One region of the Brevibacillus sp. DP1.3A genome, then DNA from elsewhere that is predicted to be linked to it. Evidence: a T-box and tRNA genes for the amino acid it is inferred to sense, from the RefSeq annotation. Region 1 holds a T-box; the other holds one or more tRNA genes.
What was found. The T-box of region 1 lies ahead of thrS (threonine--tRNA ligase). A T-box ahead of a tRNA ligase gene usually reads a tRNA of that ligase, here a tRNA-Thr.

Region 1 (16,604 bases):
TATTCGTCACGGAATGTGCGTCGTCTTTCTCTTTGGCAAACGCCCCTGGTACAACCATCGCTGAACAAACAACTGCTGTAATTCCCATCATCATCCACTTTTGTTTTCTCATTTTGATCTCTCTCCCTATCCAATGTTTTCCTCTTATGGCTTTATTGTAAGGGATCAGCCAGGCTGTCTAACACGGGCGGGAGGTTGTTTTTTACTCAGACCTTGGGCGGATTCTACTTTAGGACCAGAGCCTAGTTCTGCAACTGGATCTATTTTTCTTACACATCGATCGTTGTTCTTGTATGCTTATACAGCTCTTCAATCGTCTGCCCTTTTGCTCGGGCAAGTACCTCCATGCGCACACTCAGTTGCTTTTTCGCAAACTGCTGCAAATCAGTGACCTTCACCCCGAATGCACTCACCCCTTGGGGGTCATCCATCCAGTCGTACAGATGACTTGCCATTGGAGCCAGCTCATCCATCTTTTTGGCAATGACATCGTAAATATGGGGATGCTCACAGATCAATCGCTGCAGCAGGAAAGTTCCGTAGCTGATATGCCGCGATTCATCTGTCTTCAAATACCCAATTCCTTGCATTAAACCAGGCATGAGCCCCGTTTTGCTGAGTGCTTCGTAAAATGCATAGTAGCCTGTCTCTGCGAGCACGCCTTCCACAAACATGTTGTAGACAGTAGAAGCTTCTGCGATGGCTTCGGGGGATTTATCCGTCAACAGACGATTGAGTGCATTCGGCAAGATCTCATGGAAAATTCGCTTGTACACATCATCGTGAAAATGATGCAAGTCTCCTGACTCGCCGATGTTGTCGAGAACCAACCGGAAAAACTCGGTATGCTTGGCCTCTTCAAAGAGGAAGGTTGTCAAATACATTTCTTCCTCCAATCGCCCTTCCTCTGCAATGACCATGATCAAAGGTAAAAGATCGAGGGTGACAGCCTCTTCCCCACCAAGAAAACCAGCAATTCGTCCCAAGGTTTCTTCCTTCTGCTCCAGATTCATATTTGCGTAATCTTCGCGGTCTTGCGTAAAATCAATGTCCTGCGGGTTCCAAATGCCGTATCTCTTCGCTTTTTGATACAATTGGTACGGCAGTAGCTCCTGATTCAATCCTTTTTGGCTGGTCGAAACAAAACCATTCCTCATCCCCATCCAACCTTTCCTTTTCTCATGCGCCTTCTATTCCGAACGAATGAAAGAAGTCATGTAATTGTTAATTTATCCCAAATCCATTCTTTACGCTCCGATCAGCGGTTTGATAAAATGAAGGCGCTGTATGTAGATTATAGGTCAGACTGAACGATCGTTCATATCCCCAAAAATCAGGGGGTGTTCATCACTCAAATGGAGGTGGCAATCACTCCATGGTCAGTCCAGAGCTGAACATGTACATCGACCGAATCGAAGAAACAACATTTTATGAGGAGAAACTGGTGCTTGCTGTACGCGGCTTCGTGGATCTCTTTCCTTTCATGGGAGCCATTCTGTGCAATTACTCGACGCTCAGTCAAATGGGTGAGGGACTATGGTCGATCCTCGACCAAGAGTTATGCTCCATCCGCGATATACGGGTGGACATGCGCAATATGCCCCTCATCCAGCATGCGATCCGTGAACAGAAAGCCGTCCTGCTAGATTCTGAGGCGATTCGTCAGTTCCCGCCCAATTTAGTGTATGGCGCCCCTTATGCGCTCATTCTCCCCATCAGCTATGGGCCTAACGTACTCGGCTACGCCGGTATTTCCTGGCATCAGGATGGCTGTTCCGGCATCAACCATCAATTGGTACAATCCTTAAGCGCATACTGTTTGATGCTGGGCAAAGTATTGGCAACCGACTCCCTTCGCCCTAAAACCGTCAAGCTTTCACGCCGAGAAGTCGAAGTCATGCAGCGGATGTCATGGGGCGAAAGCGTTAAGGAGATGGCAGACTGGATGGGAATTAGTGAGTTTACCGTGCAGGATTACATCAAGTCTTCCTTAAAAAAGCTCGGTGTGCAAAATCGCGCACAAGGTGTGGCAGACGCTATTCGCCAGCGAATCATTTGTTGAATAGAAATAGAAAAAAACAACCGAATGTGATCTCGGTTGTTTTTTCTTTGACTTAAACTTCCATTTCTACGTTCTGATTTCTACCACGTTTCTCGGTGCTGTTCTCGTCCGTTGAATCTCCCTGATTTGAGAAGTGGTCATGAATTCAAATGCTTGACACTGTCGGACTGCTACCCCACGTCTGCGAAAACGAATACGACGAGCTTCAAAGTTTCTGCCTGCCCATAGGCTTACTCGTAATTCTGCCATGCCACTTACCTCCTTCTATCTTTGCTGTAAGATATGACAAGGAGATTGATAGCGTGTGGACAGGTGTAGGATGCTATTCGTTTGATTTTGCTATCTAGACCACAACAAAAAAGCCAACCTTGCCCTCAATCGGGAAGATCGGCTCTTCTATTCAAAAATTAAGCGTTCAGTTTGCTTTTTGCAACTGTTGCCAGTTCGTTGAACGCAGCTTTGTCGTTAACAGCCAAGTCAGCCAGCATTTTGCGGTTAACTTCGATGCCAGCAACTTTCAGGCCGTGCATCAAACGGCTGTAGGACAGACCGTTCATGCGAGCTTGCGCGTTGATACGAGTGATCCACAGTTTGCGGAAATCACGTTTCTTTTGACGACGGTCACGGTATGCATACAGCAGGGATTTCATAACCTGCGCATTAGCGGATTTAAACAGGCGATGTTTGGAACCGAAGTATCCTTTCGCCAGCTTCAGGATTTTCTTATGACGACGGCGTGTAACAATGCCACCTTTTACTCTTGGCATACTAAACTCCTCCTGGTCTTTCCAGCATGGCGGCCTACTGCTAGGCGCTTAGGGAGCTCATGCTGCGTAATGGTGTGTAATAAAGAAAAACTTACATGTAAGTGAGCATTTGCTCAATACGTTTTTGATCGCCTTTGGAAACGAGTGCAGCTTTGCGCAGGTGGCGCTTAGCTTTCGTCGATTTGTTAGCGAACAAGTGGCTACCAAACGCACGGTCGCGCTTCAATTGGCCGCTTCCAGTCTTTTTGAAACGTTTCGCAGCGGCCTTGTTGGTTTTCATTTTAGGCATCTGAAAAATCCTCCTGTCTAAACTACTATCTTACTGCTTTTCCGCTTTCGGAGCCAGAATCATGATCATGCTGCGACCCTCGATCTTCGGCTTGCGCTCAGGCGTAGCGAGATCTTCACACTGGGCAGCAACACGTTCCATAACGCCTAGTCCAATTTCGGAGTGGGTGATTTCACGTCCACGGAAACGGATCGTACACTTCACCTTGTGTTGATCCTCCAAGAACTTGCGGACGTTGCGAAGCTTTGTTTGAAAATCGTGTTCCTCGATGTTAGAAGAAAAACGCACTTCTTTCAGCTCGATGATCTTCTGGTTTTTACGCGCTTCTTTTTCCTTTTTCGCCTGCTCGTATTTGAACTTTCCATAGTCCATGATACGGCATACAGGCGGCTTGGCTGTAGGAGCAACGTTTACCAGATCCAATTCAGCTTCCTGGGCAATGCGCAATGCTTCCCTAAAAGGTACGACTCCCAATTGGCTCCCGTCAGCACCGATTAAACGGACTTCACGGGCTCGGATCGCTTCGTTAATTAACATTTGATCCTTGCTAATACTTGCCACCCCCGTCAATTTCGAGAAGGAACAAAAATATGCGAACGCAATCTGCGCCCGCACATATCTCACCTAAGCAATTTCATCAGATCCGAGGATCCTTGCGTAAGAGTTACCTGTCAACAGTCGTATACGACGTCGACCCAGGTGAGAAGCTGTGCGCCTCTGCTTGTTCTCGAAGTATGAAGTGTTTATACACGCAACTTATATTACAAGGTAGCTTGGGTTTTGTCAAGGCTAATACCTAATTATCCCCCGATATGGGACATTTCAACCTTATCACGCTTGGCGAGACCAGGCGTTTCACTTAGTCGTTCCTCCGAGTAGCGCACGTCGCGCCGCTCCCAGATCGCACGTATCAGCTCGCGAATCTCCTCATCCGTGCGTCCATCGCGGACTGGCTCGCGCAAATCATCTCCGGATGAAGCGAAGAGACAGTTGTACAATTTCCCTTCTGCCGACAGGCGAGCTCGCGTACAAGTGGAGCAAAAAGCTTGGGTCACCGATGAGATCAACCCGATCTCCTGGTCCGATCCCTCATAGCGATAGCGAGAAGCCACCTCTCCATAGTAGTTCGCTTCAGTCGCTACCAACGGCATCTCTTCATGGATCATGCGCACAATTTCACGGGAAGGTACGACTTGATCCAGCCGCCAGCCGTTACTGTTTCCCACATCCATGAATTCAATAAATCGAAGGGTGTGCCCTTGCTCACGGAAGTACCGTGCCATCGGCAAAATATCTTGATCGTTGACTCCGCGTTGTACCACCATGTTGATCTTGATCGAAAGCCCGGCATCTGCCGCAACACGAATCCCTTCCAGCACGGTATCGACCTGATAGCCTCTACCGTTCAACATCCCAAAGCGCTCATTATCCAAGCTGTCTAAGCTGACCGTGACCCGATCCAGACCTGCTTCTTTTAGTGCTTGCGCATGGCGGGACAAGAGAGAACCGTTGGTCGTCATCGCAATATCTTGAACGCCTTCCACTTCACGTATCATTCGAATCAATTCAGGCAAATTTCTGCGCATTAATGGCTCTCCGCCGGTAATGCGGATTTTCCCGACCCCAAGCGAAGTAAAGATCTGGGTCAAACGGGTAATCTCCTCAAAGGTCAGCAACTTACTTTGCGGCAAAAACTCAAAATCCGGTCCAAAAATTTCGGCAGGCATGCAATAACGACAACGAAAGTTACATTTATCGGTGACAGATATTCGTAAATCCCGGAGAGGACGGTTCCGCAAATCAAGCACTTTTTCTGGCATAGATGTTCACTCTCCTTTTATCGCATTTCGACTTAGTACCAGTCTATTATCATAAATCGAAATAGCCAAATTTTCAAACGTAAACCGCACATTGTGTCATAAATGGGACCACTTTGCAAAAAAAGAGTACGAATACCTCCCGACATTCGTACTCTTTCCGTTATGCATTCTTATATCTTAAATTTACTGATCATTCTTTCCAGTTCACGAGCCATATGATTCAAGGATTCAAATGAAGCGGAAAACTCTTCCATAGTGGCCAATTGTCCTTTGGAGGAAGCAGCCAGATTTTCAGCATTGTGCGCTGAAATCCTTGCAATTTGAGCAGTCTCGTCCACAGATGCTGCTACTTGTTCCGATCCAGCGGACATCTGTTCAGAGACAGCAGATACCTCCTGAATTTGATCGGTTATCTGTTGAATTTCTTGTAAGATGCGTTGGAAGGCTTCTCCTGACTCCAGTACAGTAGACAATCCATCCTGAACATCTTGATTGACTGAATCCATCGCGGTGACCGCCATGGTCGTATCTGCTTGGATCTCCTGAATGAGGTTGGCGATTTGCCGAGCAGACTCATCAGATTGTTCAGCGAGTTTTCTCACTTCATCTGCTACGACAGCAAAACCTCGTCCATGCTCTCCCGCACGGGCAGCTTCGATGGCTGCATTGAGAGCAAGCAGATTCGTTTGGGAAGCAATTCCCGTAATCACATCAATGATTTGCACAATTTCTTTGGATCGCTCACCCAATTGCTTGACTACGGATACGGAATGTTCCACAGAGTCACGGACGGAGTCCATTTGCTGGATAGCTTTTTGGATGGACTGGTTTCCTAGCTGCGCTTCATCCGCCGTACATGTAGATGCTTCCGAGATGATGGAGGTTGTTTCCGCCACACGCTGGATGCCGATTGACATTTCTTCCATCGCTCTTGCGGATTCTTCCGTACCTCTGAGCTGATTTTGCGCCCCGCTCGCTACCTCCTGTATGGTAGTAGATATCTTGTTCGTAGTATCTACATTGTCTGCCAAGCGAACCGATATGTTGTCTGACGAAGTAGAGAGGGTGTTAACCGCTTTTTGGACTTCCCGAATGAGTCCTTGGATGGATACTTGCATCACCTGAATGCTCTGACCAAGCATGCCGATTTCATCTTTTCTTTCCAAAAGGTTTTTGGGCAATTCAGCAGTAAAGTCACCACGTCCGATCTGGGCAATCTGGTCAACGATGGCAAGCAATGGCTTGGTGAATTTGTGCGAGAAAAGAACGGAAGCGACAACCGCTAGTAAGGCAAACAAAATACTTAACATCCCGATGATGAAACCGATTTGATGGGCTTCAGCAGAGAGCTCAGCTTTTTCAATAAACGAAATATATTTCCAGCCAGTTTTGTCTGAAGTAAAGACGTTCGCCAAATACTCGGTATCGTTCATCGTGACCGCAAAGCTGCTGGGGGTATTCTCTGCGATAGCAGCCAATTCAGGAATTTGCGTATCTTTCAGTTTTTTCGAATTGAGCTCGGGGTTCTTCGGATTAGCCAAAATCGTTCCGTCTTTGCCAACCAGCATGAGATAACCCGTTTTCCCAATCTTAATTTCTTTCAAAATGTCGGTTAGCCCTTTTAAATTCACATCCAGTCCAACGACGCCCAGTGGTTCACCCTTGTCATCCTTTAGCATCGTCACGTTACTGATCACGATACTGTTGTCGCCCAAATAGAGATACGGATCTGTCGTGATCACTTTTCCGGGATTCTCCATTGGGGTTTTGTACCAATCCCTTGTACGCGGATCGTAATTCGGAATGACATCATCTGTCGGCCACTGTATGTATCCTCCGTATTTTGTCGCTAAATAAATAAATGCAGTATTCGGATGAGAATCGACAAATCGTAGGAAATCTTTAAAAATGGCCGCCTCTACCCCGCCATTTTGCAGTGGGGTATGCTTGGTTTTGGTTGGTTTGTCCATATACGTCGTGATAGTGTTATCTGCACTTTTTAATAAGGGACTGCCTGCTATCAGGTTTACGTTTTCACGAATCGAGTCGAAATACAAGTTAATCGCGTTGTCTACTTGAGCCACTTCTTTTGTCGAGGATTCAATAAAATAAGTCTGGATTCGCTCCTCCATACTGACATATACAAATGAGCTAATCACTCCAATCGGGATTAAAATAATGGCAAGAAATGCTGCTATCAGTCTTTGCTTGATGCTTACCCGCATACGTATCCCCCGCAGTTCTTCTTGATGTCCATAAGAACAATTACCCTACATCCTTTTCCCGTTCTTTTTTCCAAGTAAACGTATAATGAAAAAAGCCGCCCAAAACTTCAGGGCGGCTCTACTTCTATACGCTTTTACTTCATTTCATTGATTTCAGCGCGGATTTTTTCTACAAACGCATCCACTGTCATCGCGCCTTCATCGCCCACTCCGCGTTTGCGGACGGACAGTGTACCGTCAGCCACCTCTTTTTCACCGATGACCAGCATGTACGGGATTTTTTCAACTTGTGCTTCACGGATTTTGTAGCCGATCTTCTCATTGCGGCCATCCAGCTCTACGCGAATGCCAGCTTGTTGCAGTTTTTCTCTTACTTGTTCTGCATATGGCATATGCACTTCGCTGATGTTCATGATGCGTGCTTGGATCGGAGTCAGCCAAATCGGGAATGCACCAGCGTAGTGCTCGATCAGGATACCAATGAAGCGCTCCATGGAGCCGTACATCGCACGGTGCAAAACAACTGGACGATGCTTCTCGTTGTCTTGACCGACATAAGTCAGGTCGAATTTCTCAGGCATTTGGAAGTCCAGCTGGATCGTTCCACATTGGTGACGGCGTTTCAGAGCGTCGGTAATTTGGAAGTCGATCTTCGGTCCGTAGAACGCACCGTCTCCGTCTTTGATTTCATAGGCCATACCGAGCTCATCCAACACTGTTTTCAGAGAGCTTTCTGCTGCTTCCCATAGCTCATCAGAGCCCATGGAATCTTCCGGACGAGTGGACAGAGCCACACTGTATTCGAAGCCAAATACCTTGTAGATGCTATCAATCAAAGTGATCATGCCTTTGATTTCGCTCGCGATCTGATCAGGACGAACAAATACGTGCGCGTCATCCTGGCAGAAGGTACGCACCCGCAGCATTCCATTCAATGCCCCGGAGTACTCATGGCGGTGAACTTGCCCGAACTCGGAGTAACGGATCGGCAGGTCGCGGTAGGAATGCATCTCGTTTTTATAGATCAGCATGTGACCTGGGCAGTTCATTGGTTTCAAGGCATAAGTCGCGTTGTCTACTTCAGAGAAGTACATGTTCTCTTTGTAATGATCCCAGTGACCAGATTCTTTCCAGAGACGCTCGTTCATGAGGAACGGAGAGCGCACTTCTGTGTATTGTGCCAATTGTTGCAGACGGCGGGAGAATTGCTCCAGCTCGTTGCGAACAGTGAAGCCTTTTGGCAGGTAGAACGGCATACCTGGTGCTTCCTCGGAGAACATGAACAGTCCCAGTTCTTTACCCAATTTGCGGTGATCGCGCTTTTTCGCTTCTTCGATGAAGTGCAGATATTCATCCATGTCTGCTTTTTTCGGCCAAGCTGTACCGTATACGCGTTGCAGAACTTGGTTTTCTGCTTTTCCGCGCCAGTATGCACCTGCCACGCTCATCAGCTTGAATGCTTTGATGAAGCCAGTGGACGGCAAGTGCGGACCACGACAGAGGTCGAAAAATTCGCCTTGCTCATACATCGTGATAGTCGCATCCTCTGGCAGGTCGCGAATCAGTTCCAGCTTCAGGTGATCGTTCAGTTCTTGGAAAATCGCAGTTGCTTCTTCGCGGCTTACGACTTTGCGGCGAATCGGCAGGTCTTCCTTCACGATTTTTTCCATTTCTGCTTCGATTTTGCCCAAATCCTCTGGGGAAAGGGAAACTGGAATATCCATGTCGTAGTAGAAGCCATCTTCGATCACAGGACCGATTCCGAACTTCACTTCAGCGCCGTAAATGCGTTTTACCGCTTGAGCGAGCAAGTGAGCTGTACTGTGGCGGTATACTTCCAACCCGTCGGCAGAATCGAGGGTAACGATTTCAATCGCTGCGTCATCTGTGAGTTCTGTGTACAGATCGACAACCTTGCCGTCTTTTTTACCAGCTACTGCCTTTTTCTTCAGGCTAGAGCTAATGGAGCCTGCGATGTCTTCGATAGTAATCCCAGCGTCGTATTGACGAACGGCTCCATCTGGGAAAGTAACATGAATTTGTGCCACTGTGGATTCTTCCTTCCTGTATCTTGTTTGGTTGAGAAAATAAAAAAACACTCATCCCCAAAAAGGGACGAGTGTGTTCTCGCGGTACCACCCTACTTCAAGTCTGTTCACAAAAACAGACTCCTCATTCCATGTAACGGTATTTAACCGGCATACCGATAGTAAAAGCCTACGCTTCGTTCCCGGTAGCTACTCGAAGGTGGTAGATCAATAACAGTTCGCAGCGAGCTTCCAGCCTGTGACCCGCCTCTCTAGAGCGTCCTAACTATTGTCCGTGTCCTTCTCATCGTATTTATAAGCGCTGTAAAGTTGTTGTTGCTATTATAGTTTAGAGGGATTATTCCCGTCAAGTACACGTCGCTCGGATAGACAAAGCGAACAAGAGTGGCAAGTAACGAGCCGACTGTCAAAAATACTGCGGATCGTCTGTGCAAGCCCAGGCTTTTCGGAAGCCATATGGAGCACGATACTCTCAGGAGCCAGTGTAACCAAAGCACTGACCAAATAATCCTCGTCCCTGCATTTTTGTTCGTCCATGTTCAGAACGGTATCCAACTGTTCAAGCCAAAGCCGATCCCCTTTTTTATCATAAAGATGGAAAGGTTTGTCCACACTAGGAACGACATGAACGACTTCCTGCTTGGTTTCCTGTACAGCAATGAAATAGCGCAACAACTCGACAAACTCTTGGTATTGCTTGTCTTCCAGATATTCATCAATGCCAGTTTCCACGAGTTCGAATAGCTCGTTCCAATGTTCCTGTAGTCGAAACCGGACGAAGCCCAAGACGTTGATTGTTCTCTCCCACTCCAAATAGGTGAAAACGTTGCGATATACGTTTGCCTTGCGTGTTGTAGCCGTTAACAGTTCCCTGCCATCAAGCTCGACTTCTTGGCACATACGTTGAATATAAGGAAAAATCTCTGCCCACTCTGTCTCCATCTGTTCGGCAGCGAGTAAGTCAGCGGCCATTTCTTCCATAATTTTCGGTTCCTTCACCTGAATGACCCATTCGGCTAATGTAAGAGCAACGAAGGCTCTCGCCCACTCGATGGTCTGCGCGTCATACTCAGTCTCACACCAGCTTTGAAAGTAGAACAAGAGGTATCCATTCTCTTCTTGCTCCCTGTATGTAATGCGCACCGGTGCAGTGTTGACCCGCTCCGTCATCTCATTTACGATAGCCCGATACGTGTCACAATGCTCAGGGACATTCTCCAGCAATACGCGAAACGTCTGCATAACCATCCCCCCAACCGCCATTGTAGTTACAGTATATGTCCCGTCAGGAGCGATATACTTTTAAACGGTTGGAAACTCAGGGAAGGTTGCAGGTAAAAAGTTCCTGATTAAATAACCAAAAAACGCTCCCCTGCCGATTTCCCTTTGTTAGGAGGTGGGGCAGAGAAGCGTTTTTTTGGTTTATTAGTTTTGCATGACAAAATCACGTTCTGCCATCTCGCCGTCTTTGAAAACGCGCAGAATGTCATACTGTGTGTTGCGCTGTGCAGGGATTTTGCCTGCGCCGCGAATGAGCTCCAAAATTTGGTTCGTGTTTACCTTGTACGTACATGCCGCTGCGGAAACAACGTTTTCTTCCATCATCGTTTGACCGAAATCGTTCGCTCCATAAGAGAGAGAAAGCTGACCGTAATGCGGGCCCATCGTCACCCAGGAGGATTGGAAGTTTTTGATATTATCCAGCATAAGGCGGCTGATTGCCAGTGTTTTCAAGTATTCCTCTGGCGTATTGTTGACAGCCTTCATGTTGGTGTTGTCCGGCTGGAAGGTCCAGACGATAAACGCTTTGAAGCCGCCTGTCTCATCTTGTGCATCACGAATTCGCAGAAGGGACAGTACACGCTCTTCCATCTCTTCCCCAAAACCAATTACCATGGTAGCTGTACCTGGCAAGCCTGCACGGTGTGCGGCTTTTTGAGTATCAATCCATTCAGTCCAAGAACCCTTCAAGCGGGAAATCTTCTGACGTGTACGATCATCGAGGATTTCGCCACCCGCTCCCGGCAAGGAATCGAGACCCGCTGCCTTCAGCTCTTTCAGCACTTCCTCGACAGACATGTTGGAAACTTCCGCGATTTTCATCACTTCCGCTACAGACAGAGAGTGCATCGTAATATGCGGGAAGCGCTGCTTGATCTCACGCAAGAGGTCAGTATAATAATCCAGTTTCAGATCCGGATTGGTACCGCCTTGCATCAAGATTTCTGTACCGCCAACGTCCACGGTCTCCTGAATTTTTTGGAAAATCGTTTCTTTGGGGAGAACGTATCCTTCAGAAGAGCCCGGGCGACGGTAAAAGGCACAAAAACGGCAATACGTGTCACATACGTTCGTGTAATTGACGTTGCGACTGATGACAAAAGTCGCAATCGGTTCTGGATGATGCTTTTGCATGACCAGATTGGCGTAATGTCCGATCTTTTCGATTTCATTGCTCGCAAACAAAGCCAGACCGTCTTCGAGACCCAGTCGTTCACCTGCGAGAGCACGTTCCAATATAGAATCGATCATAAGGATCACTCCTTGTACCATACGTAAATTCCATCCCACATCATAACACAATACCAGGACATCGGCTATAGCCCGAGGTGCTGGCAGATTCGCTCCATACGCGAAAAAACCCTGCAAGAGACAGGGCTTGGAATCGCAATGATTCTTATTGTTCTTCATATCCGATCTGTTCGTATACTTCTGGCTCCCAGTAAATCACGGTTTGCGCGAGTGGCAAATTCGTTTCGCGTGCTCCGTTTGGTTGGCCATTAAAATAGATGATTTCTGTTATGGCTACCCGATCACCACGAACGTCAATTTCCCCAGACAATTGCAAGTTAGTCCCGTTTGGCGCATAGAAAACGACTTTTCCCGAACCCAATGTTTTCATTGGTTCCTCCCATGATGTTTGTCCTGTTTCCCTACATTTTAGTGGATAATCTTTCCTAGCGTCAATGAAAAAACAAGGACTTCACTACCAATATTCGACCTAGGATACACTCATTGGACCACGCTAATAACCATTTTACTGGCCCAGCGATTCCCACTCGACATCTAACTTCAGTTGTGGTCTTTCTTTGGACAAACTGGCATAGGATAGCTACAATAGAAAAAACCTTCTAAGGAGATGCTCATGCTCGAACATATCACACAGCTATTCATGCAATATGGGATGTGGGGACTTGTTGCCATGGCATTTTTGGACTCATTTATTAGTCCGATTCCTCCGTTTTTTATGCAAATTGCGATGAGTCTGCTCGATCCAGGCTCAGCGATTCAGTTTGCAACAGTAGCCTTTACTGCTTCCGTCCTCGGCGCCCCCATCGGATTTTTGTTGGGGAGATGGCTGGGAAAACCACTTTTGCACAAGATTCTCCCTGAAAAATGGGTGATTGTAGCGACGGAAAAATTCGCAAAAAACGGGGATGCTGCCGTACTGATCGGAGCTTTTACCCCCATTCCTTTCAAGGTTTTCACTGTGCTCTCTGGCGTATTCAATTACTCGCTGACCAAGCTGATGTTTTATGCGATCATCGGGCGGGGATTGAAGTTTTATTTGATTGGCACCTTGTTTTATTTGTACGGAAAACACGCAAAGGTTCTGATCGATGAATACTTTGAGATCACGCTGCTGGCGATCGCAACAGTGGTTGCTGCGATCTGGTTTATTTGGAGTATGCGCCGCAAGCGGTATGCGTAAAAATCAAAAGCGCCTTCGCCACCTCAATAAGTGGTCTAAGGCGCATTTTGATTTATCGGGTCTGAACAATAGCGGACTGTTGGGCCCAATCTTCAACGCTGACAAACTGATATTCCACCAGTTGGGTAAAGAACTGTACATCCAGCAAAGAATCGGCTTGAATCCCCCGCTTTTCTTGTGAATGGAAATGCTTTTCGGCATACAGCTTTGCCAAAATGTATTTGCGGGCATTTCCCTCACGCGTCACCTGATCCTCTGCTTCACTGACGATGCATGATAAGGTGTACAAATCTACCATATGGTCCGCGAGCGTTTTTAATTTGTACGTTACATAATCGTGGGTCTGTTGCATGAGATAGGCGATATTTTCCTCTAGGATGGCCAGTTCTGTCCGAATCAACTCGGCGTACGTCTGTGAAAAGGCATGCTTCCAGCCAGCTATGCGCTCCCGAAGCAATCTGCTAAACGCTTCGTGGCTGTTTTCTTTTTGCATCACACGCAAAATATCGAGTGCGAGTATATTCGAGGTGCCTTCCCATACGGTCAAAACTTGCGCATCACGCAACAGACGCGGTGTTACGTATTCCTCGATATAACCGTTACCGCCATGAATTTCAATTGCGGTATGAGTCGATTCGACAGCCTCTTCCCCTGTACGATATTTCAGCAAAGGAATCAGCAGGCGAGCAAGCGCGTTATCCTCTTTGCTCGCTGAATGAGACTGCAAGCGATCATAAACAGCAATCATATCAAACACCGCACCCGTGCTGACCTCCGTATCCATTAAGAGGCTCACCAGCATTTCTTTTACCATCGGGTACTGATCGATTGGATTCCCGAATGCACGACGTTGCTCGGCGTAATACCTCGCTTCGTAAAAAGCTCGACGCATGATCCCGATCGAAGCAATCGCGTTGCAAATGCGAGACAGATTCAGGGCTTCTGCCATGTACTTGAAGCCGTTCTGAGGCTCCCCGATCAAATAGCCCTCTGCTCCGTTCAACAGTATCTCCGCAGATGGTACGGCGTTGACGCCCAGCTTATCTTTCAGGCGGCGGACCTGGATGTGATTGCGTTCGTTGTCAGGCTTTATCCAAGGCACCAAAAACAGTCCGAGCCCTTTTGTCCCCGGTTTCTCCTCATCGATTCTCGCCAAAACAGTCGCAACAAATGCTCCAGCATTGCTCGCAAAAAACTTTTCTCCTGTCAATCGGTACACACCAGGCCGACCTGTTACTGGCTCTGCTACAGTCAAATTCGCACCGACATCCGAACCACCCTGTCTCTCCGTCAGCCAAGTAGCCCCTTCATACAGGCGAGTGCGATCACGAGAGGTCAGTCCTGTCAGGTACTGCTCCTTTTGTTCTTCGCTGCCATAGCGGTCAATTAAATAAGCAGCTGACATCGACAAGGTGACAGGGCAATAGAAGCCCGGCTCAGACTGACTCACGAGATAGCCCATGAAAAAGGAATAGCTATACGGCGCTTTTCTGCCCAACTCAGGAATGTCTTGATACAAGTAGCTGACGATGCCTGCTCCGTAAACTTCTGCTATTGTTTCCTTATAGCCTTCATTGGTAATGATCTCAGAAATGTCCTCGCCCAGTCGATTGTACTTGCGCAATCTCGGCTTTCCTTCTCTGTCTGTATAGGCGGCACGCTCATCGATGGGTCCTGCCACTTGCGTACCTAACCAGCTCAACTGCTGTCTGGCCCATTCATGCATGGAAGCAGGGAGATAACGTTCCAGCAAATAATCGAGGTTGGGATCTGCTTTGAAAAAGTTTTGCGCCTGTGGCGTACGCGGGTGCGGGATGTTGTCGCTGTATGTTCGCTGATCGATGCTCGTTTGCAAATCACTCATCGTAGTTCCACTTCCTTTTGGGAACTGACATCACGCAATACATGCTTCAGGACTTTTCCGCTCGTGTTCCGCGGCAGCGCAGGAACGATATTCACCTGTCGCGGGAGCTTGTAATCGGCGAGATGACCACGCAAAAAGCCTTGGATTTCCTCTAGCCACTCTCGATTGGTATCAACTCCTGGTTTCAGAACCACATAGGCCGTAACCGTCTCACCCCACTCAGGATGTGGCAAACCTACAACAGCTACCTCGCCAATCGACGGATGACGCTCCAACAACTGCTCGATTTCCTTAGGGTAGACGTTTACCCCGCCTGTAATCATCACGTCTTTTTTGCGATCAATCATCCACAGAAATCCATCCTCATCCACGCGTGCAATATCACCAGTGTACACCCAACCATCGCGTATGGTTTCTGCTGTAGCCACTGGATCGTTGTAGTATCCTTTCATTGTCCCTTCTCCGCGCAAGCGAATTTCGCCCGCTTCGCCACTGGCGCATCGCTCTCCTCGCTCGTTTACAACCTCCATTTCGGCGAACAATACACCTCGATTGCCTATACTGCCGATTTTGTCCGGATGCTCTCGATGCAGAAGACACATTCCGGTCGGCCCTGCCTCCGTCAACCCGTAGACGCACGCCAGTTTATTGCGTCCATAAGCCCCTTCCATAACCGAAGCCATCTCTTTGGACAGAGGAGCCCCGCCATACATCCAATGTTCGATGGAAGACAAATCGTACGCCGTAAACTCGGGATGCTTCATCGTCAGCAAATACGCCACTGGCGCTCCGAAGAAATGCGTAATCCGATGCTGCTGCACCAAATCCAAAAGAAGCTGCGGCGAGAAGGTCAAGGCCATTACCTGGGTGGCGCCAAGCATAAGCCCTGCAATGAAAAAGAGATGGAGGGGAGCCGAATGACTCAGTGGCATCAAATGCAAAATTCGCGAATGATGAGTCATCGTCAGTTCAATCGACATCATTTTCGCGACAGTCAATAAGCTTCTATGTGTATAAAGCACCCCTTTAGGGCGTCCAGTCGTACCAGAAGTATACAGGATGCTGACCTCGCTATCTTCGTTCATGTTCGCCAAATAAGGCTGCGAAGAAAGCGCCTTCATTTTATCAAAAGACACGTCATTGGCATCCCAGTCAGCGATTCCATGCCAATTCCCTTGACTCACACCTGTTTTGATTGCCACAAGCTGTGGCGTTTGAAGGACCCACTCATTCACGATAGGTACGAGGGCATCATGAACAAGAAGTGCCTTTGCACCGGCATGTTCACATATATGTCGTACTTCTTCTTGGGTTGAGCGCGCATTGATCGGTACGACGAGGGCACCACTACGAATGACGGCGACGTAAAAAATGGCAAACTCCGGGCAATTGGGCATCAGCATGACAACCCGATCCCCTTGCTCGATGCCAAGCTCTTGCAAATGGCAAGCCCACTGAGTAGAGCGTGTGTCCCACTGTGAAAAGCTGATCTCTACATCTCCTGCAATCAGCGCGGACTTGTCAGGGTATTTCCTTCCGTTTGCTGTGAGCAGAGCTGATACGTTCATCGTTTCTCCTCCTCATTTTCTTCAAGCAATTTTTGTTCAAAGTTTTGCTTGTAGACGAGAATGTCTTCTCTCAGTTGTCGGAGTTCCATGATTTTCTCGTCGATCTCAGCCAGCTTTTGGTTGCCGTACTCAATCGTTCGCATAAGCTGCGCACGACCTGAACGGTCCTCGTCGAACAGCTCAATCATTTCGCGAATCTGATCCAACGAAAATCCGAATCGCTTCCCTCGCAGAATGAGTCGCAGCCTG
Region 2 (16,604 bases), 1.1 Mb from region 1:
TTTTGCCAGCGATCTCTCGCTTGCCCTCTGTTGCATAATCGAGTCCGAGCTCAAAACCTCGCGCCGTCTGCTTTCCGTAGCTCTCCAATGGCCCCGTGAGCGAAGCGAGTACGCCTACCTTGACCGTATTACCACCACCAGATGAAGCGCTTTCATTTTGGCTGCAACCAACAACAAGCACAACAGACATCGCTAGCGGGAGCAACATTTTCCATCCTCTTTTTTTCACACCCGTTCCTCCTTAAGAGTCAAAATGTTCATTGCGATTCGGCTAACCATTCCAGTACAGTTGCAGCCCACGTATATCCTGTTCCAGCACTGACAGCTACGACAATATCCCCTGGGGCAAGACGTCCCTCTTGCTGTGCGACATGAAGTCCAATACACGGATCAAGTGCAGACAAATGCCCATAATGATCGAGATAGACGGCCTGCTCCTCGGTAAGTTGCAATCGTTCCAACAGCTCTAAGAACATCGAACGCTTTGTGTGCAAAGGAAGTAGCAGCTTCAAATCGCGTAAGGAACGATTGCTTTTTGCCAATGCCTGCTCTACCACATGGACAAAGTTCGGTATCGAGATGGGATCAAGTCGTTCTTTCATATCGCTCGGATTCGGCACATCGATGTAGTGGAGTCTGTTTTCCACCGTTTCATGACTAGGTTGTTGCTTAGAGCCGCCTGCGGGAACCCTTATATCATCGTGAAAAGAACCATCGGTAATCACACAACTGTGGAGAATTCTGCTCTTTGTAGCACCACGCTTTACGAGAGCCGCTGTGCCCCCATCTGCAAAATTAAACATGAAGCGCGAGCGAGGATTGTCGTAATCGACGATTTGTGATTCTTTACAGCCAGCAACCAGCAAGATGTTTTCAATGGATGCATCTGCCGTCAGCATATCTTTGGCAACCTTCAAGGCGATTGGAAAGCATGAGCTGACGTTCATCATCTCGAAACCGTATGCGTTTGTCGCTTTTAGTTCGTATGTAATCTTCGGTGCGCTGGACCATACATAGTAATCTTTGTGCGGACTACCGAAGTAAATAATCACGTCAATCTCAGATGGATCGATCACCGAGTCGGTCAGCTGTTGGGCAGCGAGCACAGCGAGGTCTGATGCATGAAGGGTGTCATCTGCGACATGCTTTTGGTATAGACCGAATTTTTCGATAATGACCCGCGTGGGGATTCCCGTCTTTTCAGCCAATCGCTCAGCTGTTTCTACTCCCTCCGGAAAAAATACAGATGTCGCTTCCACTCCGATGGTCTGCTCGTGGATCGTATTCGCTGCAAAATGATTCATACTTTCGCTCCTTCCTTCGGTACGAGCATCGTCGCTGTTCCAGTCAGAACTACTTTTCCATGCTGATTCGTGCATTCCGTAAGCAATCGGATTATGCCCCGCTCTTCCTGATATTCCAGCACAGTGGCGGTCGCAGTGATCGTATCTCCGATCAATACCGGAGCCGTAAACTGAATGGTCTGGTCTTTGTAAATGGAACCGATGCCAGGTAGCTGCATCCCGAGCAATCTGGAAAACATGCTCGCCGTCAACAGTCCATGTGAGATACGCTGGCCGAATCGCGTGTCTTTTGCGTACTGTTGGTCGATGTGCACTGGATTGTAATCCCCACTCATTCCCGCAAATAGGACGATATCTGTTTCCGTAATCGTTCTGCTAAAAGATGCTTGCTCCCCTATTGCAAATCTCGCCATACGAATCACCTCATTGCGTAATGGAATCGCTCTTCAATCTGGTCAATGCTTGTTTGATGATTTTCCCGGTTGCATTGCGTGGCAGCTCGGTTAAAAACACGAATGACTTCGGAATTTTATACTTCGCCAGTCTTTGCTCACAGTGCGCTCTGATGTGTGCTTCGGTGATGACGACACCTGATTTGGCCACGATAAACGCCTTCGCGACCTCTCCCCATTTTTCATCGGGTACACCGACGACTGCGGCTTCTTGAACGTCATCTAGCTCGCCGATGACCTGTTCCAGCTCTAGCGGATAAATGTTCTCCCCGCCTGAGATAATCATGTCTTTGCGCCTGCCTACGATATAGGCGAACCCTTCTTCATCAAAACATGCCAAATCCCCTGTGTATAGCCACCCATCCCGGATGGTCTTAGCTGTTTCTTCTGGTCTGTTCCAGTATTCCTTCATCACATTTGGACCTTTGACGAGCAGTTCTCCGATTTCGCCCTGCCCCACGACTTTTCCGTCATCCGAGATCAGGCGGACTTCACAAAACATAACGGGCTTGCCGATTGAGCCAGCTTTTCTTTTTGCATCTTCCTTCGCAATCATAAACACGGTGGGGGATGTTTCTGTCAGGCCGTATCCTTGTCCAAAAGGGAGGCCTCGCTCCTGAAATTGCTGGATGAGTTCCATGGGGCATGGAGCGCCGCCGTTGTAAAACCAACGGACGGAATCGAATGATGTGGTAGCAAATAAGGGACTTTGACGAATGGCTTCATGGATGGCAGGCACACCCATCACGATGGTGACTCGATGTGTTTCAATTAATTGAATCGCTTTATCAGCGTCGAACTTCCCGGCGACAACGACGCGTCCGCCAGCAAGCCATGTAGGGAAGGCAAACAGTCCGATTCCCCCGATATGAAAGAGTGGCAATAAAACGATCGAGCAGTCTTCTGAGGTGAGATCAAGCGCGGCTACATTGTGTACGGCGTTCCAAAACATATTTTCTTGGGTGAGCACTGCTCCCTTAGGCTTTCCTGTCGTTCCTGATGTATAGCAAATGATGTATGGATCATCTCCACTGCCGTCATCTGCCTCGGTCCTACTGTGCTGGGATGACTCATTCGGGCCATCCTGGCTCCACGGGAGTTCTCCCGGTTCCAGCCATATCATGTGCGCAACACTGGCTTTCGCCTTAATCAATTCAATGGTGGCACCAAACTCGGGCTGGGCAAATAACACGCGGATACCACTATCCTTAAACTGATAGTCTAATTCGGCAGGGGTCAAACGGATATTAAAGGGGACGGCAATCGCACCGAGTTTGGCGATGGCAAACAACAGAAGCACATACTCCAAACTATTTTGGGACAAAATGCCGATCCTGTCCCCCTTTTTGACCTGTAGCTCATGTCGTAAATAGTTGGCAAGACGTTGGATCTGTTCATTCATTTGCTGATACGTAAGTGATTGATCGTTGGCAATCACTGCGATCCGCGTCGGAGTGATTCGGGCTCGCTTTTCAATCCAATAAGCAATTCCGTTCATGAACTCTACTCCTTTGCCTATAAAATGGATCGGTTACGGCTTGGCAGCAATCCCTTTCATAATCATCGACATAGCTGTTTCTAACACCTCTTCCGGTACGTCTTCATTTTCCCAGTAAACCCAACGCATCCCGATGAATTGTCCGATCGACATGAGACAATAAGCCAGCGTCTCATGATCCATCTCTCGAAACGCACCTTCGTTCATGGCGTTCTTCAGACTTCGTACGTACCCCGCTGCCAGTTTGGCGTAATACCAGCGATACAGCTCCTGGTCGACGAGCGCAGCCTGTTGAATAATGCTGTACATGTTGCGATGATGTTTGATCCAACGAAAAAAGGCCAGAAATCCTAGGCGCAAATTCTCTTCTTGCGTGGTTGCTGCCATGATCGCTTCTTTGATCGTCGAACGAAGCTCTCTGCTCAGCTGCCTGATCAATTCATCATAAATCGCTTTCTTCGACTCGAAATAATTGTAAAACGTTCCTTGGGATACCTGTGCATGCTGTGTGATCAAGACGATGGACGCATCATAATAGCCTAGCTCACCAAACACATGCTCTGCGGCATCCAGTATTTTTTTGCGGGTTTCCTGTCCTTTCTTGGTTAAAACAGGGGTAGGCAGACTATTTTCTGACACCTGAATCACCTCTCAGTTTTTATTATATGTATAATTCTAAATATTACAACATATTTCTTGTTGTTCATTTTCAGCGAACGGAGAACGGCATGATTCCCTTTGCCATATTGGCAGAAATTGACGCGAAACGATCTGTGAGAACAAGCGTCATATATAGTACAAAAGCTCCCATGCGAATGCACGAGAGCTGAAATGGATTTGATGCTTAAATGACGCGCTTGATTTGAACTGTGCGCTTTTCCCAATTCGTTCCATCGTACTTGGAATAAGTCACACCAGGACTACCGTAAGTGTGCAGGATTTTCCCATCCCCTGCATAAATAGCTACGTGTGTAATCCGATCAGAAGAACTGGTTACCGATGCCTTCATGAAGATCAGATCACCTTTTTGCAGATTGCTCTTGGAAACAGATTTCCCCACAGTAGATTGCTGGCGGGAATCGCGCGGCAATGTAATGCCCGCTTCTTTAAACACGCGCTGTGTAAAGGAAGAGCAGTCGAATGTATTGGTCGTACTGCTGCTTGAGCCGTATTTGTATTTTGTGCCCATATACTTTTCACCATTTTTAATGACCTGATCGGCAGTTTTGCTTACAGGCTGTTCTGGCTTGCTAGGCGTATTCCCCGAGGAATCAATAACACGACGAGCCCCTACAAATTTGTCACTGTACTTCGAATATTTTTTTACAACTACCTCGTCTTCCCCTTTCGAAGAATAAACGAATTGATCACTGCCTATGTATATTCCCATAAAAGTTGGGCTGCCGCTTCCGCTAGAGGCGAAGAACACCAAATCTCCTGGCGCCACGCTTTTTTCGGATACTTTAGTCCCAGTCTTGTACAGGCTAGAGATTGTGCTCCCGATGGAAATCCCTACTTGTTTGTACGCATACGTAGCCAGCTCCGCTGATCCGAATTGCTTCGGTCCCTTTGCTTTGTACTCGTAATCCTTCCCGATCAAAGAAGTAGCAATATTTGCAACCTCTGACTGTTTTGAATCTTGTGTCTTAGCGGCCACTACTCCAGCTTGACCACCCATTAACAGGGACGTACTCAGCATGACTGCTACTGTTGACTTCATTACCCAATCTCGTTTCGTCACTTTCTTTTCCTCCTTGTCATGTTGTGGCACCCGTCTTGGGTACATGGACAGAATAGCGCAGGAGGAAACAGGAGGATAAGACCGTAAAATTTTCCAATGATGGAATTGGTAGCATGGGACTAGTCTGAAAACACGGTGTAACGTAGGTGGTTGCTACCTCTTAGTTCCATGGAACCATAAAAGTTACAAAACGGTATCAAAGGTGATTTTCGTCGCAAAAAACGGCTATATTGCTGGCCCGAACTCCAAACAAAAACCATCTTCTGCATGTTTCTGTCAGAAGATGGTTCTCCACTCGTACCTATTTCATTTTCGCCGTAAACTGCCCCCAGGTCTCTTCTCCCCAGTTGAGAGTGAGGACATCTCCATCCGTAACAGGTCCTACCCCCGCTGGCGTCCCCGTGTAAATGATATCCCCTTGTTCCAGGCCTAGATGTTCGGAAATATAGGCAATAATGGTTTCCAAATCAAAAATCAGATCACGGAGATTGCCGCGTTGCACTTGCTCTCCATTTTTCAGCAAGGAGAAATCGGTTTGGTGCAGCTCATGGATACCAGGAAAAGGATGAAAAGACGTCAAAATTGCTGAATTTTTAAACCCTTTTGCCAACAACCATGGATGCCCCGCTTTCTTCAGTTCACTCTGAACATCCCGCAAAGTAAAGTCGATCCCGAGTGCTATTTTGTCAATCATATCGTCAAGTGTAGCTCCAACCTCATACGGTCTCGCTATGTGAATCACAAGCTCTGCCTCATAATGGAGCTCTCCACGCGATGCCGGAAGCTCAATGGCCTCGCCATTTGCCATTGCAAGCGCATGTGTTGGTTTATCAAAGATCATTGGCTTGGTTGGCACATCGTTCCCCAACTCCGCAGCATGCAATCGATAGTTGCGACCGATACAGTAAACATTTTTGACTGACTCCATTTTGTCCTCTCCTTTGGTGGCTGTCTCTTTTTTTCACTATATCATGGCTGCACGGCGTATTACAGCTTGTCTTGTTCGCCCTCTTCCATGCAGTTACGATAGCCAGGCCAAAGACGGGCATTCCCTCTTGCTTCTACTTCAATCACGGTATCACAAATGGATTCCAACGCACTCTCCAGGTCCATCTCTTTCTCAGTGCTCCAGGAAAACTCGTAATGGAAAATCACTTGCTGCTCTGTCGCTTCGGAGAGGACAAACGCAAACTGCTGTTGTTGTTCCACGACATGCTTTCGGGCTTCAACCGTCGCTTCTACCGAGAACAAACCATCCCATTCAGCAACCATATATGTAGAAGTAACATCAATCCACAGGGAGGGAGTATCATTCCTCCGCCGAAAAATAACAGAGTCCTCCCGATAAAACCCGTAGCCAGAGGGCAGCGCACCTGAGAGCTTGAATGGGATTCCTACCGGCAAATCATGTGGCTTCAATGCGTGGACAAGCCTCCCAGGCAAAAGATAGTAACCATCCTGCTGGCGATCTAACCGTTCTCCCATGACGAGAACCTCTTGATTGTGTGAATCACCTGTCACCTGAACGAACATCACGGCACCTCCCTCTAAAACAGTATGGTCAGGAATGCATGACTCAAAACTAAATGACCATCCATTTTTTTCCTGACAAAATACCGAAAAAAACAGGGTTCATCCATAGGATGCCCCCTTTATTCCTTCTAAGCTACGCACGTATGATCGCAATCACAACATGTTCGTCATCGTATGATTTTGCTTTGATTTTCACAGGAAAATCATACAAGTTGGTAAATTTAAAATCCTTATAGCCATACGCTACTGTGGCATCTTGACCCATTGGCACGTATCCCACTGATTTGCTGTGGTTATGCCGTTCCATCATGATCATCCCCGCTTCAGCAGCTGCATTGTAAAGCGTGCTAGAAACTTGACAAATCCCGCCTCCATAGTCATCGACGAGTTGGCCGTTCTGAATAACCCCAGCCTTTTGCCACCCATCCTCCGGCAAATTCGAGTTTCCCACTATTTCATTGAAAGAAAACACCTGTTGCGGCTTGATTTTTTCATTATGAAGCTTGCTCAATGCTTGCTTGATGTTATGTTTACGCGCATCTGTGCTGTCTTTCATCGATGAGTAGTAAAAGCCGAGAACCTCCTCTTCCTTGAGGTCCATCTTCTCCACATACTTTTCCTGTTGCTTTTCCTGCAACTCGAGAGCAGGAGATAACGGATCCACTTGTAACGCCATTGCACGCTCAGGCGCGTAGTTCATACCGAGCGAGAACACGAGGACCACTGTCGCCATACTGATCGGCCAATGCCGAACTTTTTTCATTTCTACTTCCTCTCCCACATTTGTTGATCGGTTTACTGACGCGAAGTTCCCTATTTATATAGACGGTCATTGTTATTACACGTTGCCTCTAACAATGTAACGTATGGGAAAAGCGACAATCAACCTGCAAATGTTGGGCTTTTTGTCCTACATCAGGTTCTACTCGTCATCCTCATCGATAACCCCGAGGGCTTTGTTCTTTTCTTTAAAACGCTGGTTATGGGAAGAAACATAGGCCATCCGATCTGCTACCGGGTCTATGTGTAATTTGGCACTGTTTACGGCCACAGCAGCATCGGTGAATGCTCCCGCGATCAACGTAATCTTGCTGTCAAAGCTCGCAAAATCGCCTGCCGCAAAAATCCCTGGCATATTCGTTACCAGACGAGGACTAACAAACACGTTCCACTCATCCATATCCAAGCCCCACTCTTTAATCCCTGTGAAATCGGCCTTCAATCCGTGATTGACGATGATGGCGTCTACATCGATTTGCTCCGTCTCGTCCGTCTCCAGATGACGTATCGTCACTTTATCGATCGTTTCTTTGTCTGAGCTTTGCAATTGCGTGACCGCATATGGAGTGCGAACGATCGCAGATGACTCTTTCATGCGCTTCACATTCCGCTCATGTCCACCAAATACATCACGGCGATGCACGACAGTTACAGACTCTGCAATTTGCACCAGTTCGTTTGCCCAATCGACCGCGGAGTCCCCGCCCCCAGAGATGAGGACGTGCTTACCACGGAATGGCTCCAGTTCCTGCACTGTATAATAAAGATTTGTCACCTCGTAGCGCTCGGCTCCTTCGATCTCCAGCTTCGCCATTTTCAAAATACCCCGGCCCAAAGCCAATATGATCGTGCGGGTCCAATGCCGTCTCCCCGATTTTGCAACGAGTATGTACGTGCCGTCTTCTTGTGGCTCCAGTCCAATGATCGCCTCGCCCAGCACGATGGTGGGATCAAATGTCTTCGCTTGCTCCACCAGATTAGCAACCAACTTTTCACATAGTTGTGGTGGTACACCGCCAACATCCCAGATCATTTTTTCTGGATAGATCAACATTCGTCCACCGAGCTCTTCTTTCGCTTCTATGAGTTTCGTCTTCATATCGCGCATTCCGCTATAAAAGGCAGCGTACATCCCCGCAGGGCCACCGCCAATAATGGTTACATCAAACAGCTCCAACTGTTCTTCCACAACTACCCCTCCATTGTCTTGCTAGTTTGTTTATGAATCATCAAAAGTGATGATGAAAATGAGATTCATTATCACAATGTGATTGTAATGGAAAATGGAGGAGGATTCAACATTCAAGAAAAAATAAAAAGGCTCGTAATTAGCTTCATCAGCCAATTTACGAACCTGTTGTTTACGATATGGTGCGGTCGAGAGGACTTGAACCTCCACGGTGTTGCCACCACTAGAACCTGAATCTAGCGCGTCTGCCAATTCCGCCACGACCGCATAAAAATGGTGCCGGCAATAGGACTTGAACCCACAACCCCCTGATTACAAGTCAGGTGCTCTACCAATTGAGCTATACCGGCACATTGCGAGAAACTATGTAATTCGCACATTCTAAAGATAGAATGGCGGAGCTGACGGGACTCGAACCCGCGACCTCCGGTGTGACAGACCGGCGTGAACTCCAACTTCACCACAGCTCCATGTAGTTTTTGTCTCCATCTTGCGGCGACTTTTGTAATATAGCACGATTCTATCTCCTAATGCAATAGTTTTTGAAAAAATAGTGAAAGATTATTTTTTTCATAGATTTACCAACGAAAATCCGATAGAATTTTAGATAGATATGCAGATTTTAGTAGATTGGTGGAGACGATGACATGAAAAAGACTTCGAGGCTACTCACCTTCCTCGCCCTCTTCACTCTGCTGCCTACTGCTGCCCATGCATCCTCATCGGCATATGTGGTATCAGCAGGTGATACGCTGAGCAAGATCGCTCGCGAGCATCAAGTATCGGTGGATCAAATCATCCAATGGAACCAACTGAATGATGATAGATTGTCAATTGGACAAACTTTGTCTATTCATGGTGCAAACACTTCTGGCTCCATTGCGACTGACATTCCTTCCGATGTAGCTGTCAATCAGAATGATAACGCTACCACTGAGTCTAAAGAACTAACCGCCGGTGAAAAGGCCCGCGTCACTGGTGACGTGCTGAATGTGCGTAAAAAGCCTTCGACTGACGCAAAAGTGTTAGGCAAGCTAAGAATCGGTTCCGTTGTAGAAGTTGTAGAAACAGGTAGTGAATGGACGAAAATCGAATTCGAAGATCGTGAAGCATATGTTGCTACAGAGTTCCTAAGTCCAAACCTCACTTCTACCGTTTCGCTGCCTTCCGAGGTAAATGCAGAAGATCTGGGTCGTATGAAGGAAATTTTTGAGCCATTACTCAATACACCATACGTCTTAGGTGGAACTACTCCGAATGGCTTTGATTGTAGTGGCTTTACTTCATACGTTTTTGAACAGCTTGGGGTTACACTTCCGCGCACTTCTGAAGATCAATTCCGTGGCGGCCAAGAAGTATCACTGGATCAAGCACAGCCTGGTGACCTCTTGTTCTACGATGCGCTTGGAAAAGGACGCGTGTCCCACGTAGCGATCTATCTGGGTAATGGGGCAATCGTTCATGCGAATGGCGAAGATGTTCGCTATGGCAAAGTCGAATACATGCATAAGCTCTACCCGTTTTACGGAGTGAAGCGTTACGCTAATTTCCAGTAGGCTTTCCTACACATAAAAGCAAGCAAACAGCCCTATCTGCCTTTGCAGCAGTTCGAGGGCTGTTTGTTTTTCTGTGTTTAATGTATTTCGGTATTATGGGCCTGCTGCTGCTGTTGTTGTTGTTGCCCTCCGATTTCGATTTTGCCCAACGCTTGCTTCATTTTGTCGAGCTGAAGCTGATAATCACGAACGACTACGGTAAGAACACTGACAGACTCCTTGAAATCCGGCTCGCTGCTTACTCTGTCGATGGCTCTATGTAAATGCAGCATCTTGTTCTCCGTTTCCCGCAATAGGTCTAGTAACTGCAATCCGTTTACCACGTAATCACCTCATCTGTTTTTTCTTACTTTCTCCTTCCCCTCTGTTCCCTATGCGCACAAAAACGTTTTGCATGATGAATAAAAAACGTCCGCTAATGACATAGCGGACGTTCAGGCTGTCGAGAAACCCCCATCCTGAATTTCGCGGATTGGGCAGAAAAAATTTGACCTTCTAGAATCGCTTCTAAGGCGTTTTACGAGGGCGGGGAGACATATTTGTACCCCCTAAAATGGCACTAAAAGTCCCCTTTTTTGCGAAAGGGGACTTTCTCTACACTCTGAACGTCCGCTAATGACATAGCGGACGTTCTTCCTATTTAGTTCAGGCGTGCAGACGCGAGCTCAACGAATTTCTCGATATCTTTTGCAACCAAAGAGAGTGAATTCCGCCAGAAATCGACTGAGCGTACATCAACATCCATGATGGCTGCTACATCCGCAACGCTCATTTTGCCTGTAACAGATAAGAGCTTGTCGTACTGCTCAACAAAAGCTTCCCCGCGCTTGAGATACTCTGCGTACAAGCCTTTCGCGAACAAGAGCCCAAAAGCATACGGGAAGTTGTAGAAATTGTAATCCGCGCTATAATAGTGCGGTTTGCATACCCACATGTACGGGTGTAGAGCTGCCGGATCCAAACCATCTCCGTACGCGTCCTTTTGTGCTTGCAGCATCAGTTCGTTTAGAGTGGACACAGACAAGGCACCTTCTGTTCTGCGCTCAAATACAGCAGTCTCGAACAAGTAACGGCTATAAATATCGACGATCACCTGACTTGCTCCGCTAATATCATTTTCCAAAATCGCAAATGCTTCCTCGGAGGTCGCTTGTTCAAGCGCTGCATTGGCAATGATGGTTTCACACAAAATGGACGCGGTTTCGGCGATTGGCATCGGGTATTCGCTATTCAAGAATGCTTCGTTTACGAGACATTCTCCGTGATAGCCATGTCCCAATTCATGTGCCATTGTGCTCACATCGCTGTAGCTGCCTGTGTAGTTGGACATAATTCTGCTCTCCCCTACGATGTGCAGGTTGTAGCAGAATGCCCCCCCACGCTTGCCTTCACGAATCTCAGCATCAATCCACTGATCGTCATAAGCTCGTGCTGCATAGTTGGCGAGTTTTTCGCTAAAGCTACCAAAGTGCTTCACGATGAAGTCGCGGGATTCCTCATACGAGAAGCGCATGTCTGCCTCACCCACTGGCGCAAACAAATCATAAAACGGCAATTGAGCGCTCTCATGACCGAGCAGCTTCGCCTTTGTACGGAAGTATTGATGGAAGGATGGCAGGCTCTCACGCATCGCCTGAAGCATCGCTTCGAGCGTTTCGCGGTCCATGCGGGAGTCTTGCAACGTCTTATCCAGCGGCGATTCATAGCCTCTGAGCTTCGCTACGGTAATAACCTCGCCCTTAATTCCATTCAAGCTGGCAGCAGCAGCTTGATCGATTTTTTTGTAAGCGGCAAGTTCCGCCTCGTATGCCGTTTTGCGCAGCTGCGGATCTTTTTCATTCGCCATGTTCCGCACCACAGGCAATGGAAGCTGTTTGTGCTCGCCATCGACTGTAATGTCTACCAGTAATGTGGACGTCAGCATTTCATGGAGCTTTGTCCATGCATTTGACCCTGTATTTTTCATTTTTGCCAGGACGATTTCTTCTTTTTCGCTCAGCATGTATTTGCTCTTGTCTGACATTTCTGTCAACATAAAGCGATGTGTCTCTAACAGATCCGATTGGCTAATCAACTCGTCTAGGTTGCTCAACGTTCCTAGCCACTTTTGGAACTGCACGCCTGGTTCAACCAACTCAACTGCCTGATTCTGTACTTTTTCAATTGCGAGCAATGCTGCTTCATTCTTGGCATCAACGCTTGCAGTCAGCTCTCCGTAGGCGTACAAGCGGAACTGCGTTTGCAGAACGGAGGTCATCATCGTTATGTATGTCTCCATCTTCGCAACTGCATCTTCTGAAGATTGCAAGTTTTGAACTGCCCAGCCTTTGATCTCTTCCATTTCACGTACTAACTTCTCCCAATCTTGTTTCCATTCGGGCGCATCAAACGAGGAATACAAGACGTTCAAATTCCAGCGCATATTCATGGGCACGTGCCTCCTCTTCGCTTATGTAACAAACCTATTGTAAAAAAATTTAGATGGATTCTGCAAGTTTTTACTAAGAAAACTTCTTTTACGAGAAGAAAAAGACTCTGCCGCTAGCGTAAGCAGAGTTCTTTTGTAGGTGATTAGGCTCGCACTGGCTGCGTCAAAAACGTCAATGCAGATAAGGCAAAAAGCTGGGTGGATTCTACCAATTGGTCAATCGCTACGTACTCATCAGCATGATGAGGGATGTGGCGATCGCCGGCGCCTGTCGTCAAAATCGGAATGCCGGCTTTGTGCAGGAAGGTTCCATCTGTCGCACCTGGGACACCGTTATATACGGGTTCTTTTTTCGTGATTTCCCGATAGGCGCTCGCAACAGAAGTCACGACTTCTTCCTTCATGCCAGTTAAGGTCCAAGGACGCTCTTCGATGAGTTCCAAGGTGGCTTTGAACTTGTCATCCTCTTTGCTTAATCCTTCTAATATGGCACTGATTTCTTTGTACAACTCCTGGTGGTCCTGCCCGGGGACCGTGCGAATATCAAGTGTGGTCATGCATTGATCGGGTACGACGTTGATTTGGGCGTCTCCTTTGACCGGTGCCTGCAAAATCGTCGGAGTGATACTCGGCCATCCCAACATCGAATGCTCTCCCAGACGAGCCATTTCCTTGCGTTCCAGCTCCTCTAACGCGACTATTGCGCGTGCCATACGTGTGTTCGGATTGATTCCCGTCAGTGGCATGGCACCATGCGCCATCTTGCCAAATGTACGAAGGATGGCTCTCATGGCTCCTTTTTGCGTGATGCAGAGCTGATTTTCTTCTGGTTCGCAGATGATCGCCGCATCGACGTTGTTGGCCCAACCGCGACGGATAAAATCTTTGATCCCGATCATCATGCTCTCCTCATCGCAAGGGATGCACAGGAGGATTTTGCCTGTAAAAGACTGTTTGGATCGTTGGATAGCTTTGACTGCACATATCGCGGCTGCCAGATTTCCTTTTGTGTCACAGGAGCCACGCCCGTAGATACGTCCTCCAGATATTGTCCCGCCAAAAGGGTCGTAGCTCCAAGCATCCCGGTCCCCTTCTGTTACGACATCCGTATGGGCTTCGAACAAAAGCGTTTTGCCAGGCCTGCCCGAATCGTAAAAAGCGATGACATTCGGTCTGCCTGGAACAACCTCTTCATAGAAGACCTGCAAACCCATATTGCGAAGATAATCGGCGACAAATAGCGCGACCCGCTCTTCATTCGCTCCTGCCTGATCTGGGCGAAACACACTCGGAATTCTAACTAGCTCCTGCGTTAGGCGCACAACTTCCTGCTCGTCAACAAAGGATATCACCTGATTCATCCGCCAATCCTCTCCTCTGCATCCAATTATGTTACACCTATTCCTGGAAGTAACTGCGATAAGATGGCAGTCCCCCTGCTTCTTCTGCGTGCTTAACCGCTTGGATGACGGCTTCTGCCAGCACATCTGCGGACAACGCGCCCACCAAGTCTACACTTGTCTCTACTTCGCCTGTTGCAACAGCAAAGATCGTGTCGCCATCGTACATGGTGTGAATCGGACGGATCGTACGGGCAAGCCCGTCGTGAGCCATTTGCGCTACTTTGTTTGCTTCTGCTTTGGACAAGCGGGCATTGCTCGCGACTACGGCAATTGTCGTGTTCGTACCTGGAGGGATCGGAGCAAAAGCTTGCTGGCGCATTATCTCCATGCTATCCCGAATGGTTCCCTGTTCATCTCTCGGCCCGGCTATGATCGTACCTGACTGCGGATCTACGACATGACCGACCGCATTTACAGCGACGATTGCGCCTATGACGAGTCCATTGGGTAATATCACGGAAGCTGTGCCCAACCCGCTCTTCATCGCGTTCCCAAATCCATTCAGCTTTCCTACTGAAGCACCTGTACCAGCACCGACGTTTCCTTGTGCTATTGTCTCACGGCTTGCTGCCTGTGCTGCCTCATAGCCCATTTGACGATCCGGACGAACCCGATAGTCGCCTACAGCCTGGTCGAACAAGACGGCTGCTGGAACGATAGGAACGACGCCATAGCCAACATCCAGTCCGATGCCTTGTTCCTCCAAATACTGCATGACACCTGTTGCAGCATCTAAACCGTATGCACTGCCACCCGAAAGACAAATTGCATGGACGACACTCACCAGATTGACTGGGTCCAAGAGGTCCGTCTCGCGGGTGCCCGGGGCAGAACCCCGGACATCCACGCCGCAGACAGATGGCTTTTCCAGCATAATCACACTGCATCCTGTAAATGTTTCTTCGTTTTGTGCATGCCCGACGAGAACGCCGGGTACGTCAACTATCGTTCCGGTCATTATAAGTCTCCTGAAATTTTAGATTTTTGCCTGCCCGCTGATCCTAATTTCTTCCAAGCTGCAACGACAGCCAACGTAACAATGACCGAAACAATTGCTTCTGGCAAGCCGTTCGTGATTGCAACTGTTGTCGCTACACCGAGCGTCATGTATCCTCGAATAACGGCCATGCCCAATACCAGGATCGTGTTTGTCATCGCCCCAATAAAGCCAGCGGCACCAATCGCCAAGTACTGATTGACGTTTTTCAAACCAACATAGGTCAAGTAAGCAGTCACACCGATGAACAAACGTGGCAGGATGGCGACAAGAGGGTCTTTAAAAAGCGGAACGGTGGCATTTAAGAAAGAAGAGACTCCAAATATAAGGCCAATGATCATACCAACGCCCCAGCCCTCCATTATGCCCCCGATAACAGCCGGGATGTGCATAATAGTGGCATTGCCCGCTGCTGTCGGAACCGGAATGTAGCCGAGACGTGTCACCCCGAGCAAAATCGCTATCGCGCCCAGAACGCCTGCAATGACAATCTTGCGAACGGTCAAGCCTTTTTCCATGCATACTCCTCCTTTTACGAGTTTTATGTGGAATGCCCTACTCGGGCGAATTCCCGCTAGTCTCCCTTACCAAGGTATGGCGAGCATGACGGCAGAAATGACTATGCTCACGATTAGCGCGACGTAATCTTTGCCTACCGCCTTGTATTGGGTGTATCTGGTCCGTGCAGCACCTGGTGTGTAGCATCTGGCTTCCATTGCTAAGATCAAATCTTCCGCTCTGGAGAGCGCCACATTAAACAACGGGATGATGATGGGAAACATGTCTTTTGTTCTCTGGATGATCCTCCACCATTCCCCTGTACCGAAATCTGCACCACGGGATGCTTGTGCTTTCATCATCTTTTCCATTTCCATCGCGAAGGTAGGTACAAAACGCACAGCAATCGTGATGATCAATGCAAACGCATGAACCGGAAACTTTACTTTTTCCAAAGGCCCCAGCAGTCGCTCCATTCCGTGCGTGAGTTCCGTCGTAGAAGTACTGAGCGTGAGGACACTCGATAAGAAAATCACTTCTACAAAGCGCATGGCAGACACAATGACGAGGCGTACACTCTCACTCGTGATCGTGATGAAGCCGTATTTCAAATAAACGGTTCCGCCATTGACAACCTCCCCGTAAAAAAGCAACTGCATGATCGCCAAAATAATGATAAAGGGAATAGCGGGCTTAATCCCGGATATGCCGTAATGAAGGGGGATTTTCGAGATTTGAAACATCCCGATACAAATGGCTAAAGCAAACAGGTTACCCACGTATGTATCGCAGATGGCAATCGCTAAGATGAGGATGACGAAAGCCCCAAGCTTGAAACGAGGATCGAGACGATGAACGACCGAAGCAGTGGGTAAATATTGACCGATGGTAATATTACGCGTCAATTCAAATTCTGCTGACATGTGGACCCCCTCCTCAGCGGTTCATCAGTTTCAAAATTTCCATCGCTGTCTCTTCAGGTAAAAAAGCGCTAGGGTCGATGCTGTAGCCCTGCTCGCGGAGTCTGTATAAAATATCAACCGATTCCGGTGTGCCGATATGATGCTGCCGCAACAATTCCTGATTGCCAAAAATTTGTCGTGGTGTCCCATCGCAAACTGATTTGCCGTTTGCCATGACGTAAACACGATCAGCAAGCTTGGCGACCTCCTCCATATTGTGTGAGACGAAAATAACCGTTAGCTTTTCTTCCCGATTGAGACGG

Region 2: it encodes a tRNA-Thr, which carries the amino acid that the T-box ahead of thrS (threonine--tRNA ligase) is inferred to sense. The anticodon was not compared.

Annotation. Positions count from the first base shown of each region.
Region 1 covers NZ_CP085876.1:4,983,118-4,999,721, forward strand. Annotated here, with positions in the region: gene HP399_RS22790 (hypothetical protein) at 1-112, opposite strand, end outside; gene HP399_RS22795 (R2-like ligand-binding oxidase) at 270-1,163, opposite strand; gene HP399_RS22800 (helix-turn-helix transcriptional regulator) at 1,376-2,062, shown strand; gene HP399_RS22805 (hypothetical protein) at 2,129-2,311, opposite strand; gene rplT (50S ribosomal protein L20) at 2,470-2,829, opposite strand; gene rpmI (50S ribosomal protein L35) at 2,921-3,118, opposite strand; gene infC (translation initiation factor IF-3) at 3,149-3,655, opposite strand; ribosomal protein L20 leader region at 3,697-3,847, opposite strand; gene moaA (GTP 3',8-cyclase MoaA) at 3,919-4,938, opposite strand; gene HP399_RS22830 (methyl-accepting chemotaxis protein) at 5,109-7,163, opposite strand; gene thrS (threonine--tRNA ligase) at 7,298-9,211, opposite strand; T-box leader at 9,272-9,507, opposite strand; gene ytxC (putative sporulation protein YtxC) at 9,533-10,453, opposite strand; gene mqnC (cyclic dehypoxanthinyl futalosine synthase) at 10,637-11,743, opposite strand; gene HP399_RS22850 (hypothetical protein) at 11,889-12,113, opposite strand; gene HP399_RS22855 (YqaA family protein) at 12,357-12,923, shown strand; gene HP399_RS22860 (acyl-CoA dehydrogenase family protein) at 12,976-14,787, opposite strand; gene HP399_RS22865 (class I adenylate-forming enzyme family protein) at 14,784-16,355, opposite strand; gene HP399_RS22870 (MerR family transcriptional regulator) at 16,352-16,604, opposite strand, start outside.
Region 2 covers NZ_CP085876.1:3,928,808-3,945,411, forward strand. Annotated here, with positions in the region: gene HP399_RS17695 (substrate-binding domain-containing protein) at 1-190, opposite strand, end outside; gene HP399_RS17700 (3-oxoacyl-ACP synthase) at 258-1,304, opposite strand; gene HP399_RS17705 (MaoC family dehydratase) at 1,301-1,717, opposite strand; gene HP399_RS17710 (o-succinylbenzoate--CoA ligase) at 1,728-3,254, opposite strand; gene HP399_RS17715 (TetR/AcrR family transcriptional regulator) at 3,288-3,893, opposite strand; gene HP399_RS17720 (C40 family peptidase) at 4,099-4,995, opposite strand; gene HP399_RS17725 (fumarylacetoacetate hydrolase family protein) at 5,297-5,923, opposite strand; gene HP399_RS17730 (hypothetical protein) at 5,983-6,528, opposite strand; gene HP399_RS17735 (VanW family protein) at 6,662-7,291, opposite strand; gene HP399_RS17740 (NAD(P)/FAD-dependent oxidoreductase) at 7,451-8,497, opposite strand; tRNA gene HP399_RS17745 (tRNA-Leu) at 8,678-8,764, opposite strand; tRNA gene HP399_RS17750 (tRNA-Thr) at 8,772-8,847, opposite strand; tRNA gene HP399_RS17755 (tRNA-Asp) at 8,891-8,967, opposite strand; gene HP399_RS17760 (C40 family peptidase) at 9,145-10,053, shown strand; gene HP399_RS17765 (hypothetical protein) at 10,131-10,376, opposite strand; gene HP399_RS17770 (M3 family oligoendopeptidase) at 10,694-12,481, opposite strand; gene HP399_RS17775 (M20 family metallopeptidase) at 12,625-13,842, opposite strand; gene HP399_RS17780 (P1 family peptidase) at 13,880-14,842, opposite strand; gene HP399_RS17785 (ECF transporter S component) at 14,842-15,399, opposite strand; gene HP399_RS17790 (energy-coupling factor transporter transmembrane component T family protein) at 15,466-16,302, opposite strand; gene HP399_RS17795 (energy-coupling factor transporter ATPase) at 16,316-16,604, opposite strand, start outside.